Regions from separate parts of the Paenibacillus sp. P4_A9 genome, predicted to be linked through region 1. Evidence: riboswitches for the same ligand, from Rfam matches in the RefSeq annotation. Region 1 holds a riboswitch; each other region holds the start of a gene.
What was found. A riboswitch is a leader RNA that binds a small molecule or an ion and turns the genes downstream of it on or off. The one in region 1 is predicted to bind thiamine pyrophosphate.
Positions count from the first base shown of each region.

Region 2: linked by a shared signal. The riboswitch ahead of thiC (phosphomethylpyrimidine synthase ThiC) and the one ahead of AC1DVJ_RS05665 (ECF transporter S component) in region 1 are both predicted to bind thiamine pyrophosphate.
Region 3: linked by a shared signal. The riboswitch ahead of AC1DVJ_RS05160 (thiamine phosphate synthase) and the one ahead of AC1DVJ_RS05665 (ECF transporter S component) in region 1 are both predicted to bind thiamine pyrophosphate.

Region 1 is NZ_JBFUHL010000004.1:60,364-66,218, forward strand. Features, by position in the region: gene uvsE (UV DNA damage repair endonuclease UvsE) at 1-404, opposite strand, end outside; gene pyk (pyruvate kinase) at 853-2,265, opposite strand; gene AC1DVJ_RS05655 (helix-turn-helix transcriptional regulator) at 2,392-3,174, shown strand; gene AC1DVJ_RS05660 (DUF3105 domain-containing protein) at 3,175-3,870, opposite strand; TPP riboswitch at 4,017-4,126, shown strand; gene AC1DVJ_RS05665 (ECF transporter S component) at 4,262-4,858, shown strand; gene AC1DVJ_RS05670 (ABC transporter ATP-binding protein) at 4,864-5,855, shown strand, end outside.
Region 2 is NZ_JBFUHL010000028.1:25,823-31,677, reverse strand. Features, by position in the region: gene AC1DVJ_RS17985 (alpha/beta hydrolase) at 1-82, shown strand, start outside; gene bioC (malonyl-ACP O-methyltransferase BioC) at 45-914, shown strand; gene thiC (phosphomethylpyrimidine synthase ThiC) at 956-2,725, opposite strand; TPP riboswitch at 2,823-2,932, opposite strand; gene AC1DVJ_RS17970 (AbrB/MazE/SpoVT family DNA-binding domain-containing protein) at 3,055-3,291, opposite strand; gene AC1DVJ_RS17965 (sugar phosphate isomerase/epimerase family protein) at 3,569-4,423, shown strand; gene AC1DVJ_RS17960 (Gfo/Idh/MocA family protein) at 4,427-5,482, shown strand; gene AC1DVJ_RS17955 (glucosamine-6-phosphate deaminase) at 5,574-5,855, shown strand, end outside.
Region 3 is NZ_JBFUHL010000003.1:272,884-278,738, reverse strand. Features, by position in the region: gene thiO (glycine oxidase ThiO) at 1-691, opposite strand, end outside; gene AC1DVJ_RS05160 (thiamine phosphate synthase) at 692-1,312, opposite strand; TPP riboswitch at 1,462-1,560, opposite strand; gene hflK (FtsH protease activity modulator HflK) at 1,689-2,699, shown strand; gene hflC (protease modulator HflC) at 2,696-3,568, shown strand; gene AC1DVJ_RS05145 (bile acid:sodium symporter family protein) at 3,789-4,772, shown strand; gene AC1DVJ_RS05140 (SdpI family protein) at 4,753-5,391, opposite strand; gene AC1DVJ_RS05135 (autorepressor SdpR family transcription factor) at 5,388-5,666, opposite strand; gene AC1DVJ_RS05130 (MFS transporter) at 5,834-5,855, shown strand, end outside.

The DNA.
Region 1 (5,855 bases):
GTATGGTAATTCAAATCGTCGATGGCGGCATCGACCACCTTATCGCTCCCATTCAGGAGCGTGAATTGGTTCGGATGCATGCTGAGCCGAATATCGTGCGCCTTTGCAAAGTCGCCGAGAGCTCGCAGCTCGTCCGCATACTCGGCGGCCACATCAATCCGCACATCCGGATGAGTCGCCAGTGGGATTAGTGCGGATGACAGCCGGAACAACCGAATGCCGTGAGCCGCATTATAATAGAGAATTCGCTGTGTCGCTTGGAGGTTTTTGCGACCAATTGCAATGGCACGCTGCATCGCCTCCTCGCGCGGCCGCTCGGAGAAAAGCTTATAGGTGAACGTCGAGCTAGGCGTGTTATTGAAAATCGCCATTGCGGTAGATACGAATCCAAGTCGAATAATCACAGCCGTCCTCCGTTGCGCTATTGAAAATTGTTACTCTAGTGTGTCCCGTTTTCCAACAAATTTAGCGGGTTCATCACTCAGGCCGATCCAAGGACGCCTCGCCAACTCAAAAAGCCCCCATTCCACCGGACAAAGGTGGAAGGGAGGCTTATAGGTCTACTGCCGATTTCCTCGCGATTGCTCGAAATTTCGAACCTACCGTTCAGGACCCAAGGCTATGCAAGCGGCTTTAGATAACATTACAGGATAACGCTATTCCTCACCAGCGGACACCCAATTGTAAATTAGCGTTACGCGATAACGCTAATAACGCCAAAAGCTGATGTTTTCTCAGGTTTTATCACAATAGCGTTACGTCATCACTTTATTTCTAGCAAGAACAGCAAAAAGCCCGAAATAAGATGATACCATCACCTTATCTCGATCCAAGCTTGCTGAGGCGGTGCCCCTATACCCGCTCAACCTTCAACAGGTTAGTTGTACCGGACTTCCCAACCGGAATACCGGCGGAGACGACAGTGAGGTCGCCTTTTTTCACATAACCAAGCGTCTCAGCTTGGCTGATCGCGGAGCGAATCATCGCGTCCGTCGATTCGCAGAACTCACCAAGAACAGGGATAACGCCCTGTACCATGCTCAATTGGCTAATCGCGTGTTGACTAGTCGTCACCGCGATAATCGGAGCTTCTGGGCGGTATTTGGCAATCATTCGCGCTGTGAAGCCAGTCTCGGTCGGTGTCAAAATCGCGGCAGCATGCAGCTTGTTCGCGGAGGATACGACTGCTTGGCACAACACTTCCGTGATTTCGTTGTTGGATTGAAGCTGTGCATCAACCAAGGAGCTGCGCACCATTGTTTGCTCAACGCGCTCAGCGATTGTGGCCATCATCGTCACGGACTCGATCGGATATTTCCCTGCAGCTGTCTCGCCGGAAAGCATCACAACGTCACTGCCGTCAAGAACGGCATTAGCGACGTCACTCACTTCAGCGCGAGTCGGACGCGGGTTACGCTGCATGGAATCCAGCATTTGCGTAGCTGTAATAACCGGTTTACCAGCTAGGTTACAAGCACGAATCATATCTTTTTGTGCAATCGGAACTTCTTCAGTCGGAATTTCAACACCAAGATCGCCACGGGCAACCATGATACCGTCGGATGCTTCCAAGATGGAAGCGAAGTTCGTCATGCCTTCTTCGTTTTCAATTTTCGATATAATCGGTGTCAAACCTGCGCCGTGCTGCTCCAGAAGCGCACGAACCTCTCGAACATCGTTACCGTTACGAACGAAGGACATGGCAACAATCGAAATGTTTTCCTCAACACCGAATTTGATGTGCATCACATCGCGCTCGGTTACACCTGGCAGGGAAGTACGTACGCCCGGCAAGTTAACACCTTTACGTTGTTTCAACTGAGCAGGGTTCAATACCGTACAAGTAACCTCTGTACCGTCAATCATTTCAACGCGCAGCTCGATGGAGCCGTCGTCGATTAGCACAAGATTGCCAGGTTTCACATCTTGGGGCAAACCTGGGTAGTTCACGGATACGCGGCTGGAGTCGCCGATAATTTGTTCGGTCGTCAAGACGATACGATCGCCCGTTTGTAAATCATAGGAAGCATCTTTCAATTGTCCGATGCGGATTTCAGGACCTTTGATATCCATCAGAATCGGGATAATTGTACCCATTTCTTGGGCAGCTTGGCGTACACGCTGAATTCGACCGCGGTGCTCGTCCAGATCGCCGTGAGCCATATTTAATCTCGCGACGCTCATGCCAGCGCGAATTAATTCTTTCAGGGTAGAGACGGAGTCGCATGCAGGACCCATGGTACAAATGATTTTCGTTTTACGCATCGTGAAGGACTTCCTTTCGAATGTAAGAGATTAGTTGGCTTCATTATATGCCTTATTGATGCGACTTTCTATGAACTATAGTATGCTATATGTAATATAGTACGATAAAAGGATGGCGAGACTCCTATGCAGCTAACAGGCATCCACTATGATAAAAGCAGTACATGGAACGAGGAACAGCCCAATATTCGCCCCGATTGGACGCTTGTTTTCGTGATCTATGGCCGCTGTGTGTACTGGATTCGCGAGAAAAAACAAGTGCTAGAGAAGGGGCAATGGCTGCTCATTCCAAGCAATACACCCTATTATGGACGAAGTGTGCCCACCAAAATTCATGAGAAATTTGTGCTGCACTTCGATGCACGAACAGCCTCGGACGTCTTCCCGCTGTTTCAACTTACGTCCCACACCTGCCGGCAAACGGGGAAATTCGATATCATTGCCGAACGGCTGCGACTGATGCACAGAGGGTGGCAAGACAAACAGCCCTATTACCAGGCGCTATGCGAAGCGCACGGGCAAGAGCTGTTTGTGTATCTCCAGCGGGAGTGGGATCAAGCGGCCACAACCTCGGCAACCGCACTACTCGTGGAACAAATGAAGGGATATATTCAGAATCATTACCGCGAACATGTAACAAAGGATGAGCTAGGTGCTTGCATTAACCGATCTCCGAATTATGCAGCGTCCCTTTTTCGTCAAGTTACAGGTCAAACCATCAGCGAATTCGTTCACGTCACGAGGATCAAAACAGCCGTCTACATGCTGCGGCATTCCGCTCTGACTGTAACCGAAATAGCCGAGTTTATCGGCTATAACGATCCTTCTTATTTTTATCGCGTATTCCGAAGAATTACGGGTTTAGTACCAACCGAGCTAGTTTCAGATCGTGAAACCATTCGCAAATAACTACATCGTTCCGCCGCCAAGACGCACGTTAGCCGGAATTTGCTCAGGACCTTTGTTGATATATTCGTAAATAAACGTGCCGACACTAGCTTCATCGAATTTGGCGAGTGGCATCGTTTTCGTCCAAGCTGTAACAACGACCTCTTGATCGGCAGGCACATCCACATTGGGAACCGCGAGAACACCTGCGCCGGCGGTCTTGAAATGGGTCAAGTACTCGATTTGATCGAGCAGCTCTTTCGGTGCATCTGGATGATAATGAATGATGATATCGCCATGCTCCAGATTGTGGACAAGCATCTCATAACCAGGTCTCTCTTTATAGAATCCGAATTTCAAATCATGAGGGCTATGTATGCCCGATGTAGGGATTTTCATCTCGTACATCAAGGTGCCGTCCTTATGATCGCGTCCGTAATCTTTATCTGTTGTGACCTGAATGTTGGCATGGTAATTAAGCGTATCTAGACTATACTTGCTGGCTGAGCTTTGAATGAGTGAAGTACCTATACTGCCAATCGCGATAATGAGTAGGGCATGTGAAATTAGGAGCCAGGTTTTATGCTTCTTCTTCAGGGCTTGCTTTTCGGCCTTTTTCAACCGTGAGTTGTTATCGTTGTTCATTCTTGCTGCCAGCACGTAGCTACTAATAGCCGCAATGAGTATGGCTAGTCCAATATTGAGCAACATTGTCATCGTATCAGTCCCCTTCTAGTTATTGAAAAATAATGAAGACACTACAAATTGTAGTTTTTCTTTGGGGTAGAGTCAACTTCTACGAGAAATCTTTGGGAAAAAAAGGATTGCCAAAAAGCGGCTAATCCGCTACAGTTAAGCCAAATGAATAGCAACACGGGTGCTTGATGAAGTCAGGCTGAGATAGTGGCCCTATGCCACTGACCGTTAATCTGATCTGGATAATGCCAGCGTAGAGACCTGATGTGCTTTTTTTGCACAAATGTTCAAGCCTGCCGTTAATCCGGCGGGCTTTTTTTGTCCTTAAGGACGATGGAGCGATGTATCCAAGGTTGGCATGTTCGCCTATCTCATTGACAAATATGGATTGGGAAAAGGAGTCGAGTAGAAGATGGCACAGCAAGAAGTAAGTAAAAAAGGGTTAAAGCTGACTGATATTTTGATCACGATTGTCATTTCAGCGGTGTTCGGTGTGATTTATCGGATTTGGGGACCGTTCTATGATCTATTGAAGCCGCTAGGCTTGCATGCAGAGCAGTTGAGCTACGGCATGTGGTTCATGGCCGCAACCTTCGCGTTCCTCGTTATCCGTAAGCCAGGGGTTGCCCTGTTGGCAGAAGTGGCGGCTGCAACGATTGAGGCACTATATGGCGGCCATTGGGGAGTGGCAACGCTCGTGTTTGGTTTGCTTCAAGGACTTGGTGCAGAGCTGGCGTTTGCCTTATTCCGCTACCGTCGTACAACCGTGGGGGTAGCCATTCTCGCAGCCTTTGCTTCAGCGATCATGTCCATATTTGTGGATACCTACTATGGCTATATCGAGCAGCTGACCTTCTGGAATTACGTTTTATTCGTTAGCTTGCGACTACTGGGCAGCGCTTTGATCGCTGGTGTGTTCGCGTACTATTTGACGAGTGCATTGTCTCGCACGGGTGTACTGAATTTGATTCGTCCCGTTTCCAAAAAAGATTACGACGTACTGGGGTAATTGAGATGAGTGAAGGAATGAGCGTTACGAATCTACGGTTAAAATATCCCGGTGACGACGCCCCCCTGATCTTTCAGGGGGTTTCCTTTTCCATCGAGCCTGGTGAGAAGGTGCTGCTTCTGGGACCAAGCGGATGCGGCAAATCTACCTTGCTTCAGGTACTGAGCGGGATCGTCCCTGACATGATCGAGCTTCCGCTCAAAGCGGATGAGATTCGCAGACCTAGCCGGTGGGGGTATGTGTTTCAGGATCCAGATACGCAGTTCTGTATGCCCTATATTGACGAAGAGATCGCGTTCGTGTTGGAAAATCAGGAAGTGCCGCGCGAAGAAATGCCTGCGCGCATTCAGCATTACTTGGCGCTGGTCGGCCTTCATTTACCGGATGCTCACACGCTGATTAGTACGCTGTCTCAAGGGATGAAGCAGCGACTAGCAATTGCCAGCGTACTGGCGTTAGAGCCAGAGGTGATCTTCCTCGATGAGCCCACGGCGCTGTTGGATGATGAGGGCACGAAGCAGGTGTGGGACACGATCCGGTCGATTAGCGGGGACAAAACCCTCCTCATCGTTGAGCACAAAATTAGCGGCATGCTGGATCTTCTCGACCGTTTGATCATCCTGACACCTGAGGGTGGAGTTTTGGCAGATGGGGCACCGGATGCCATGTTCAAGACGTACAAGGAACAGATCAGGGAATATGGCATTTGGTATCCCGAGGTGTGGGAGGATTATGCCAAGGAGAACCCGCAAGCGAATGCGAAGGTAGATGAGCAAGGAACCCTCCAACAAAGCCTACAGTCCATAGAGCCCGTCATGGTCTTCCGGGATTTCGTCGGACTTCGCAGCGGACAAATCAGGACCTCTGTGGATAACTTTCATGTATATCCTGGCGATTGGATCACCGTTGTCGGTGCCAACGGCGCAGGCAAAAGCTCGCTCCTCCTCGCAATCATGCGGCTCATTCCGACCCGCGGAAGCTGTGTGATCGCGGGCGC
Region 2 (5,855 bases), on a different contig from region 1:
GGCAAGGGACACTGATATAGCTGATAAAATGAGGAGTTGGTGGCATGAACACGAGGACAACCGCTATTCGTCGTCAGTTTAACCGTAGCTCCAAGGGTTTGTATGATCAGCATGCCCATGTGCAGCGAAGCATGGCTGACAGACTTGCACAATCTCTGCTGGACGTCCGCGCAGACGGGCGCAACATTCTTGAGATTGGCTGTGGCACGGGGGCTCTCACTGAAATTTTGCTTCACACGTGGTCGTCATCCGTGTCGATTACTGCACTTGACATCGCACCAGCGATGATCAAAGTGGCTGAACATCGAGTCCGATCGAGTGGATGGAACGAGATAGATGCCGGAAACAGCCTATCGTCTCGTTTACGTTTTCTTGTTGGAGATGTTGAAACGTGGGTGGATGATGTTCCATCAGCTTCATTTGATCTCATCGTCTCTAACGCCTGTTTCCAATGGCTGAATCATCCAAGGCAAACGCTGGGGCATCTTCGGCGGATTCTTCGTCCTGGAGGCAGGCTGGTTTTCACCACTTTCGGGCCTGATACGTTTCATGAATTGCACGAGTCATTTCAAGAGGTTTATCGAGCAAGTGGTATAGAACCGCAGCGGCATGGGCTGACTTTTCAATCGAGAGCGCAGTGGAAGGAATGGCTTATAGAAGCGGGATTTTCACATATCCAAGTTGAGCGTGAGGTTCGAAAGGAAACGTATACTTCCGTTAGAGAATTTCTTTACTCCGTAAAAGCAATGGGAGCGAGCACGTCAGAAGCCATTGCATGGCAGGGTCTCAGTACGCGACGCCTGTTCGCCAAGATGTATGAAGAATACGAAGAAAAGTTCGGAATACCTGGGGGCGTTGTAGCAAGTTACGAAATTCTTATGTTCGGAGCGGTGGCAGATGAGGAGAAAGGGTGAGAGGAAAAGAGGGTTGCTTCTGTTTCAGCAACCCTCTTAATTTACGTATAAATGGCGTGCCCCGCTTTCTTGAAAGCCTCCGACTTTTCACTCATTCCTTGTTCAATGGCTTGCGCATCCTCAATGCCTTGCAGCTTGGCGTAGTCTCGGATATCTTGGGAAATCCGCATGGAGCAGAACTTAGGTCCGCACATCGAGCAAAAATGAGCGATCTTGGCACCTTCTGCAGGTAGTGTCTCATCATGGTACGCGATGGCTCTTTCTGGATCCAAGGATAAGTTGAATTGATCATGCCAACGGAATTCAAAACGTGCCTTGGATAACGCATTATCGCGATCCATGGCGCCTTTATGTCCTTTGGCTAAATCAGCGGCATGAGCAGCAATTTTATAGGTGATAACCCCTTCACGAACGTCATTTTTATTGGGCAAACCCAAATGTTCTTTGGGAGTTACATAACACAGCATGGCAGTACCAAACCAGCCTATCATCGCTGCTCCAATGGCCGAAGTGATATGGTCATAGCCTGGCGCAATATCCGTTGTAAGCGGTCCTAATGTGTAAAAAGGAGCTTCGTCACAGATTTCAAGTTGTTTATCCATATTTTCCTTGATTAAATGCATAGGTACATGACCAGGACCTTCTACCATGACTTGCACGTCATGCTTCCAGGCGATTTTGGTGAGTTCACCTAATGTTTCTAGTTCTGCAAACTGAGCCTCATCATTCGCATCTGCAATGGATCCTGGGCGCAACCCGTCGCCTAAAGAAAAGGATACATCATAGGCTTTCATAATTTCACAGATCTCTTCAAAATGGGTATACAGAAAGTTTTCCTTATGGTGGGCGAGACACCAGGCTGCCATAATAGAGCCGCCTCGAGAAACAATACCTGTTACTCGTTGAGCCGTAAGAGGGACATAACGCAGCAGTACACCAGCATGAATGGTAAAGTAATCGACACCTTGCTCGGCCTGTTCAATCAGCGTGTCACGGTACACTTCCCACGTCAAATCTTCTGCTTTGCCATTCACTTTCTCTAGTGCTTGATAAATAGGCACGGTACCAATAGGAACAGGGGAGTTGCGAATAATCCATTCCCTTGTTGTATGAATGTTTTTACCCGTAGAGAGATCCATAATATTATCAGCTCCCCAGCGAGTAGCCCATCTCATTTTTTCCACTTCTTCTTCAATGGAAGACGATACTGCAGAATTTCCTATATTCGCATTTATCTTTACGAGAAAGTTACGTCCAATAATCATAGGCTCACTCTCAGGGTGATTAATATTTGCAGGGATGATCGCTCTGCCGCGAGCGACCTCGTCTCTCACAAATTCCGGAGATACATTTTCGCGAATCGCGATATATTCCATTTCGGACGTGATGATACCTTGACGTGCATAATGCATCTGGGTTACATTACGACCTATTTTCGCTCGCATAGGGTGACGATGTAAGCCAGGAAAAACCTCAGCAACGTGCTCTCCCTTGGTATATCCGTTATCTTCCGGTTTAATCGTTCTGCCTTCATACAGTTCAACATCGCCGCGTTTTATAATCCAATTCGTACGATTAGGTGGAATACCTTCACGAATATCAGTTTGGATCTCCTCATCTGTATATGCGCCACTCGTGTCGTACACCCGCAAAGGGGCGTTTTCCTGTTCTCCGTAAGCACCTGTGGTAGGGCTCAGTGTGATTTCACGCATGGGGACTCTGATGTCCTTTCGTGAGCCCTCGACATACACTTTTTTGCTTCCCGGAAAAGAGGAGGTTGAAGAAGATACGGTTTCTTTACTTGTTTCCATTGACATTTACCACGCCTCCAATAATTGATTGTGATCAAGCGGAGGATTCATGCTGCGAAAAAAAGACCGCATCTCTAATAGAGGCGGTCTCCTGGTATACAAAGAGATCTTGTGTTCCTCCGCTGGCATTATCCAGATCAGGTTTAACGGTCGATAGTTATAACTATCCTCTCAGCCTGGTCTCACCAAGCTCCCGTGACTATGCACTTAGGTATTTAATTTACACGTTAATTCCAAATTATGCAAATGTTATTTGTGAAAAAAGCCCATCAGGATCATCCCTGAGGGCTTATGTTCGGTCTTGCCGATATGTATGCTCACGCAAATGGTTAGGTAATCTCTTCAATACAATTGCTGCAAACGAGCTTCCCTTTGAAATAGGTCATGTCCTCAAAATTCCCACAGAACACACAAGCAGGCATATACTTCTTAAGTGTAATACGCTCAGGATCTACATAGACCTCGATCGCATCACCGATCTCAATATGAAGTGTCCGTCGAAGTTCAATAGGCAAAACAATACGTCCCAGCTCGTCCACTTTTCTTACGATTCCCGTTGATTTCATATACATTTACCCCCTTTTTTCATGATCAAATGACTGGCATCTTCAAGTTACAAGGCATCATAATGTGTATATACATCTATTCCACATATGCACTCAAATTCCTTTTATTTACTGCTTTTGATTTTGAATTAAAAACCCATTTATTTACAATCGGTTAAAAGCGAAAAAAATGTAAACTTAGTTCAATAGAAACGTCAACTTTTCCCCAGACAATCTTGTTATAGTAAGAAAATAAGAAATCAGCATCACATATTCAGGCGTAGGCGGAGGGGTTTTATTGATTTGGAATCGATTAGGCGTATTGTCGGATGAGGTATCCCCCAATTTCGAGAAGGCTGTAAATTGGGCTGCTGAACAGGGTTTAAAGCATGTGGAAGTCAGAGTTGTCAATGGCATCAATGTATCGGAGTTGGCTGATGCTCAGATCGTCGAAATCCGCAAAGTGGTGGAGGATCACGGACTGTATGTTTCCGCCATTGCTTCGCCCTTGTTTAAGTGTGCCTTGGAACCGAAGCGGTTGGTTGAATCCGGAGACACCTTCGGGCAGAAGGAACAGAGTGTTGAAGAGCATTTTAATAAGCTTCATAGGGTTATTGAGATCGCTAAGCTGTTGGGGACGCCACGCATTCGTATTTTCTCGTTCTGGCGGGAAACGGATCCGCAGCAGCACAGTGATGAAGTTGTTCGTCATCTAAAAAAGGCGGGAAAAATCGCCGTTAAGGAAGGTGTGATCCTGCTCCTTGAGAATGAGCCTTCCTGTAACGGAGGCTTTGCAGCGGAAGTAGCGGCGCTTGTTTCGGCAGTCGATTCGCCATCTGTTAGAGGTTTGTGGGATCCGGGCAATGAGGCGTATGGTGCTAGAGAGGCATTCCCGAGTGGTTACCTGTCCATGAAAAGTACCTTGGCACATGTTCATCTGAAGGATGCGTATATCCGTCAGGATGGAACAGCCAAATGTGTGCCTCTGGGCTCTGGCAATGTTGCATTAGCGGCTCAGATCAAAGCGCTTGAAGCAGATGGATACGATGGTTTATATACGATTGAAACGCATTTTGTTCCAGAGGGCGGCAGCCAGCTAACTGGCACACGAATGACACTTGATGCGCTTAGGGCGTTGCTAGAGGAGGTGTAGGTGTTGGCTAACTGGAAGTTCGGTATCATAGGCTGCGGATCAGTGGCTGATTTCCATATCGAGGCCATCCGTCAGATTGAAGAAGCAAGCCTAGTCGTGGTATCCAGCCGCACGGAGTCGAAGGCGCAAGCGGTTGCCGAGCGAGAAGGTTGCTCATGGACAACAGACTATCGCGAGCTACTTGCCAGGCCTGATGTGGATATCGTCTGTGTCACTACCTCAAGCGGCAGCCATGCGAGTATCGGACTGGATGTCGTGAATGCGGGCAAGCATTTGATCATTGAGAAGCCAATTACGATGAATGTGAAAGATGCAGAGAAGCTTGTGCAAGCGGCTAGAGCAAACAATGTCACACTCTCCGTCATCTCCCAGAGAAGGTTCGAGGCTCAGAATCAAGCTATTAAACGGGTATTGGATGAAGGGGCACTTGGGAAGCTCTTGCTGGTTGAGGTGTCGCTGCCTTTCCATCGATCCCAGTCGTATTATAACAGCGCGGAGTGGCGCGGAACGATAGCGGAGGATGGAGGCGTCTTGATGAACCAAGGGATTCATTGTCTGGATCTTATGCTATGGTTCGCTGGTGACGTTCATACGGTCTTCGGCAAAGTTGCTACCCAAACACACGAGATGGAAGCTGAGGATATAGGACTGGCTATTCTGCAATTTAAAAACGGGGCTTTCGGTACGATTATGGCCTCGACCAGCATCGTTCCGGGCTTTGCTGCAACCGTCAATCTGTACGGTGAGAAAGGCACGATCAAGCTCGAAGGCTCGACGATCGTCCATTGGACGGTACCAGGGCGAAGCGAGCCGACTTGGACGCAGGCAGGTGCCTACGGCGGGATTACGGATCCGCACAGCATCGTGTCGGATTTTCATCAAAGCCAGTTGTTGGATGTCATGGCTTCGATTGAAGCCGGCGATGAGCCGCTGGTTACTGGGGAGTCCGGACTGCGTGCGGTGCAGCTTGTTGAACAGATTTATAAGAGTGCGGCCGAAGAGCGGCAGATAACCACATTAGAAAGTATAAGTTTTCGTTCACCGAAAACATCTTTCTAATTGGCGATAAAACCTACCTTTATACGCGGTCGTACATCCTAGTATTGCTTCGATAAAGGATTTCTCACAAACTGACTGGAGGAACGATCCTATGAATGAGCCACAATTACAGGCACAGCCAATCTGGCAAGCACAAATCGATGCGCTGCAGGTTAACGTGTATCAGGACCGGAAGGCGTTAGGACATGCCGCTGGATCAGATGCGGCCAACAAAATCAAGGAACTGCTTACCGAGAAAGCGGCCATTCGCATCATTTTCGCGGCAGCGCCCTCACAGAATGAAATGCTCCAAACATTGGCCGATGATGAAGCCATCGACTGGTCGCGGATCACTGTGTTTCATATGGATGAATATATCGGACTCAGCGATGAT
Region 3 (5,855 bases), on a different contig from region 1:
CCTTCACGGGATACATCGGCAGCTCAATGCCGATGCCTGCAAGCAGCTGACCGCTCCACGTGCCTGCGGCGACGACGACGACGTCGCTGTAGAGCGGACCGGCGGCCGTCAGCACGCCGATGACGCGCTCCTGCGCGGTCAGCAGCCCTTGCACCTGGGCGAAGGGTTCCACCTTCGCCCCCAGCACTTGCGCCGCCTGCGCGAACGCGGCAGCCAGTAAGGGCGCATCCACCTGCCCATCCTCGGGCAGGTAGAGGGCTCCGCGCGTCGCCCCGCTCAGCGCGGGCTCTAAGGCCGTGGCTTCAGCGGCGCTGAGCCACTGGGCCTTCTCGCCTGCGTCGCGCTGGAGCTTCTCACGCGCGCGCAGCTCCTTCTCTTGAACGTCGCTGAGCGCGACGTTCAGCAGCCCTTCACGGACGAGACCGATGTCGATGCCCGTGAGTTCTCGCAGTTCCCCGCTTAGCTCGGGGAACATGGCACGGCTCTTGCGCGCCCACTGGAACAGGGCGCCGGTGTCCTCCATCTCGGACTGCGCGCCGAGCATGCCTGCTGCGGCTGCCGAGGCTTCTCTGCCCAGCTGGCCGCGCTCCAGCAGCGTGACGGATTGCCCTCTTTTAGCCAAGTAATACGCGATGGATGTACCGATAACACCACCGCCAATGATGATGACATCTGATCTTGTTGCTGACATTTAACTCACCTCTATTTGCCTAAGCTCATCGTGATAGGCCAGAACGGCTCCGAGTGGATCCGCTGCTTCCCAAATTCCGCTCATGACCGCGATACCAGATGCTCCTGTATCCAGCACGGATTTTACTCTCGCAGGCGTCATCCCGCCAATCGCTATCACAGGAATGTTAACGTGATTAACTAGTTTCCGTAATTGCTCTAAGCCTCTAGGCGGCGCTCCCCGCTTCGAGTTTGTCGTAAAGATATGACCGAACATGACGTAGTCGGCTCCCTCTTTTTCACGCCATTTTGCCTCATCGGCATGATGCACGGAGACTCCGATGCGCTTTATCCCCTGGCATAACTCATCCTGAAAAACAAGGGATGGTGTCGTACCAGGAAGCTGCAGCCCGCCAGTGTGTAAAGCCAGTGCAATCGATGGAAATCCGTTGACGTACAGCTTTTTTGCAGGAATACCCTGCTCTATTAGGTACTGCACACCGATGAAAACCTCATCCAACGACTTCGTTTTCTCGCGAATATGAATGGCCGTAACATACGGATGAATCTGATCTGCAATCGTCGCTAACGTTGACCAGGACAGCTTCCCATTGGATATGACATGCAGTTCTCTCTCTGACATAGAAGGCTGACTCCTCTCCTACGAAACATCACTTCTTTTTAACCAAGCTAAACTTCCTGACCTTATCTTATTGAAAAACACAAAAAAAACCACTTTCCTCAGGAAAGTGGTTGTAGGTTGCCTCATCATATACAGATATTAAATCGGCTCCAAAGCTCGTTCCACTTTCCTCCGCTGGTATCAACCAGATCAGGTTCAAAGGGTTCAGTATACACTGTCTCAGCCTCTCGGCGCCCCTAGGGATTCATTCGTATGCAATTACTCAATATCATAGCATGGCAGCCAACTCTTGGAAATAACTAATTTCCTATTGAAACTATTTCCAACTTCCCCCGTATAGCATAGCAGTAAATCTTATATTAAAGGGGTGTTTTCAATGGAACCATTTGTACTGCCAGAACCAGATCGACGAAGACCTACCTCGCTCCCACCAGGCTTGGTGACTAAAATCATAGCCGGCCTTATTATCGTTCTTGTCCTCATTTTTGGATCGTCCACCTTCTATACGGTGCAGGAGCATGAAAAAGCAGCTATTTTAACATTAGGTAAATATACAACGGAGAAGGAAGCTGGGCTTCACTTTAAACTCCCTTTCCCGATTCAACAGGTGATTGTACTGCCTGCCAAAAAGACACAGCGTATCCAAATCGGCTTCCGTGAAACAGGCGGTAAAATTACGCCAGTCGAAGAGGAAGCGATGATGATCACGGGGGATGAAAATATTTTATCAGCCGATGCTGTTGTGGAATGGAATATCAGTGACATGCGTAACTACTTGTACAACATTGATAACGCAGAAATGTTCCTTCGCAACTCCGCGAGTGCAGCAATTCGCTCGGTGATCGGCGCTACGGCGCTCGACTTTGCCATTACAGAAGGAAAAACCGAGATCCAAGGCAAGGTCAAAGAGCGATTGATTGAGATGCAGACTAAATATCAAACAGGCATCCATATTGTCGACTTGAAGTTCCAAGATATCGAGCCGCCTGCGGGCGATGTGCAAAATGCTTTTAAAGACGTAACGAATGCTCGCGAAGAGAAAAACACGAAGATTAACGTCGCTACCAAATACGAAAATGATATCCTACCTAGGGAGCGCGGGAACGCTCAGGCCCTTCTTGAGAATGCCGAAGCCCAGAAGAAGTCACGTATTTTGAATGCTCAAGGGGATGTTGCGAAGTTCAATGCCCTTTATGCGGAGTATGCGAATAATAAATCGGTTACGGAAAGCAGGCTTATCATTGAGACGTTAGAGAAAATATTGCCGAATGCCAAAATTTTCATCAGTGACAGCACCGGCGAAACGGTCAAATATTTACCAATTAATGAGCTGTTACGGACACCTGCTGCTGCAACAGGCACAGCGCAAGGAGGGGCTGCGAAATGACCATGCAACGCAAATGGATTTTTAGATCGATCGTTGCTGTAGTTCTCGCTTTTTTCTTCCTGATTTCCATCTTTATTGTAAAAGAAGGACAATACCGCGTCGTTCTCAAGTTCGGAGAAGCCGTTCGTATTCAAACGGAGCCTGGGATTCATTTTAAAATCCCATTTATTGAATCGGTTCGCACGCTTCCTAAATATCAGATGGTGTATGACAGCAAGCCTACTTCCATTCTAACCAAAGATAAGAAGCCGATCGAAGTTGATAACTATACGGTATGGCGGATTGATGATGCTCAGCAGTTCCTGCGTACGATACAATCCATCACAGGCGGGGAAGAGCGGATTGATGCCGCTGTGTATAACACCGTTAGACGGAAATTATCGGAGATCAATTACAGCGATATCATCAGCGAAAATACACAGCGTGGTAACCTGAACGATGAGATTACGAAGGAAGTTTCGGAGTTGATGGAGCGTGATAACTACGGTATCCAAATCGTTGATGTACGCATCAAACGTACGGATTTGCCCGATTCTAACAAGCAAAGCGTGTATAAACGGATGATTTCCGACCGTCAATCCATAGCAGCGAAGTACTTATCCGAGGGGGATGAAGAATCGAAGAAAATCACCTCCAAGGCTGACAGACAGGCAAGCGAGTTGATCGCTCAAGCCCAAGCTGACGCGAAGAAAATCGTGGCTGAAGGCGAGCAAGAAGCGGCGAAAATTTACAATACCGCTTACGGCCAGGACCCTGCCTTCTACAACTTCTATCGTACGCTTGATAGTTACTTGGTCTCATTTAAAGGCGAGCCCGTCATTATGCTTCCTATTGATTCCCCGTACACGAAAATTTTACTAGGGAAATAAGTTTGTTGTATCTCAAAGCATGTTCATCTTCGGATGGCATGCTTTTTTTATTCTCTAGTTACGAAACGTCGTTCCGTATCTCAAGATTTCTCCTGCGTATCCCAACCAGAGTGTAGCGGATGAGTCGGAGTTTCCTTTTTAAAAGCACCTCTTATCTTATAATTGTTGTTCTGCTACAATTGTGAAATAGTTGCTGGTCACGGAAAGGATGTTCACCTAGATGCTGCCTCAGTTGAATCGTCAATTAGAAAAGATTATGCCGCTTATCACCCCCATTAGTGTCCTTATCGGCGTTCTGCTTGGTAGTCACTTAGCTGGTTATACCTATCTCTCACCTTGGCTGTTTGCCTTTATGACCTTCTCTGGAAGTATCGCTTCCAGCTTCAAAGAATTCATCAAGGTCGTCGTTCAACCACTTCCGCTCCTCACCACTTTATTCATTTTGCATGTCGGGATGCCGCTTATCGCGCTTGGCCTCGGGCATGCTGTTTATAGTCACGAACCGCTGACGATTACGGGACTTATTTTGGCCGCAGCCATTCCTACTGGGATTACTAGCTTTGTGTGGGTGGCGATCTATCGGGGCAATATTGTGCTGACACTTTCGATCATCCTGATGGATACGATTCTCTCGCCTTTCGTTGTGCCGTACACACTATCTGTGTTAGTTGGCACCAAGGTACAGCTCGATACGTTCGCCATGATGAAAGGCTTGTTCTTCATGATCGTCGTTCCGTCTCTCATCGGGATGCTGCTGAATCAATGGACGCGCGGGAAAATTAAGGAGCAATGGGGTGGCCGTTTAGGTCCTTTTTCTAAAATTTTCATGGGTGTCGTCGTCGCGATTAATAGCTCTGTCATTGCTCCCTATCTGCGGGATTTCAACGCCAAATTGCTGGGATTGGCTGCTTTTGTGCTCATCGTAGCCTCGCTGGGCTACATGATCGGTTGGCTTGTGGCTAGGTTGTTCCGCTGGGAACAAGATGTCGTGGTTGCCCTTACTTTTAACAGTGGTATGCGAAATATTAGTGCGGGCGCGGTACTCGCTGTAGCCTATTTCCCGCCACCCGTGGCGATTCCAGTCGTGCTTGGTATGCTGTTCCAACAATCACTTGCTTCCCTCTTCGGCTTTCTGCTGAATCGGAAATATGCGTTGAAAGGTGACGCACCCAGCTTAAAGGTACTTATTTCGAAAGACGGGTAAACAACACATAAGAATAGATGATGGGAATGAAGGAACTGATTGCGATTGCCGCAAGGAAGACGATGATTCCGACCGGGGTCATTAAGAACGCCGCAATTAAGGCAACAATTCCGCCCATCAACATTAGCGGACCACCTAAACGGTGCGTCTTTCTCCAAATTTCTTCATTAGCGAGCGTCCAAGGCGTTCGAATTCCGAACGTATAGTTGTGCTTCACCTGCGTTAAGAAATTCCCCATGACAGCAAACAACGCGCCAAGCGGAATCATCGTGATTTTTTGAATATTCAAGCTATGGCCTAAATTAACGAAAATGACCGCCCAGCCTACAACAGCTAAAAGTATGGTCACCCCGAACCGCGTCGCCTCAAAAGCCGCAGGAAATTTCTCGAAATTCGCTTTCTTCGGATCAATAGACCTCATAACCCGCATGAATAACGGCAGCAGACCTAGTAAAACCAACATTAGCAGCGACATTTCTTTGCTCATCGTCCCGTTCACTTCATTATTCATGCCAAAATGGCTCGCCATCGTGTCTGGAAGACGGTTATAGAGAAGTAAGCCTCCTACCGCCGGGGAAAAGCTGATCACATATAGTGAAATTTCCTTCCATGTTTTCATGACTGTTCCTCCTGATCTTTTCTATTAAGTATGTTAAACATCCATCCGATGACGTCTTCAACAACCGTGGTGTGCAAGGTATACATGATATGTTGTCCCTGACGTTCATCAAGTACTAGTCCCGCCTGTTTAAGCAGGTTCAAATGATGCGATATGCTCGGCTTACTAATCTTGAAATGATCAGCTATATCACCAGCATTCATACTTTTTTCTCGGAGCAGTTGTAAAATTTCACGACGAGTTGGGTCCGCTAGCGCTTTAAATGCCTCATTCAAAATGTGATCCCTCCTTATTTAGATATTTATCTAAATATATAATAAATATACCTTTGATTACCCAACCTGTCAATTGGCGTATGCCCTTGCTGCTTTGGCTATTAAACGCTCAGGGATTATAATAGTGAGATCATACTTACATCACGCGTTAGACAGGATGAATCCATATGAACGATAAAATTGTAATGC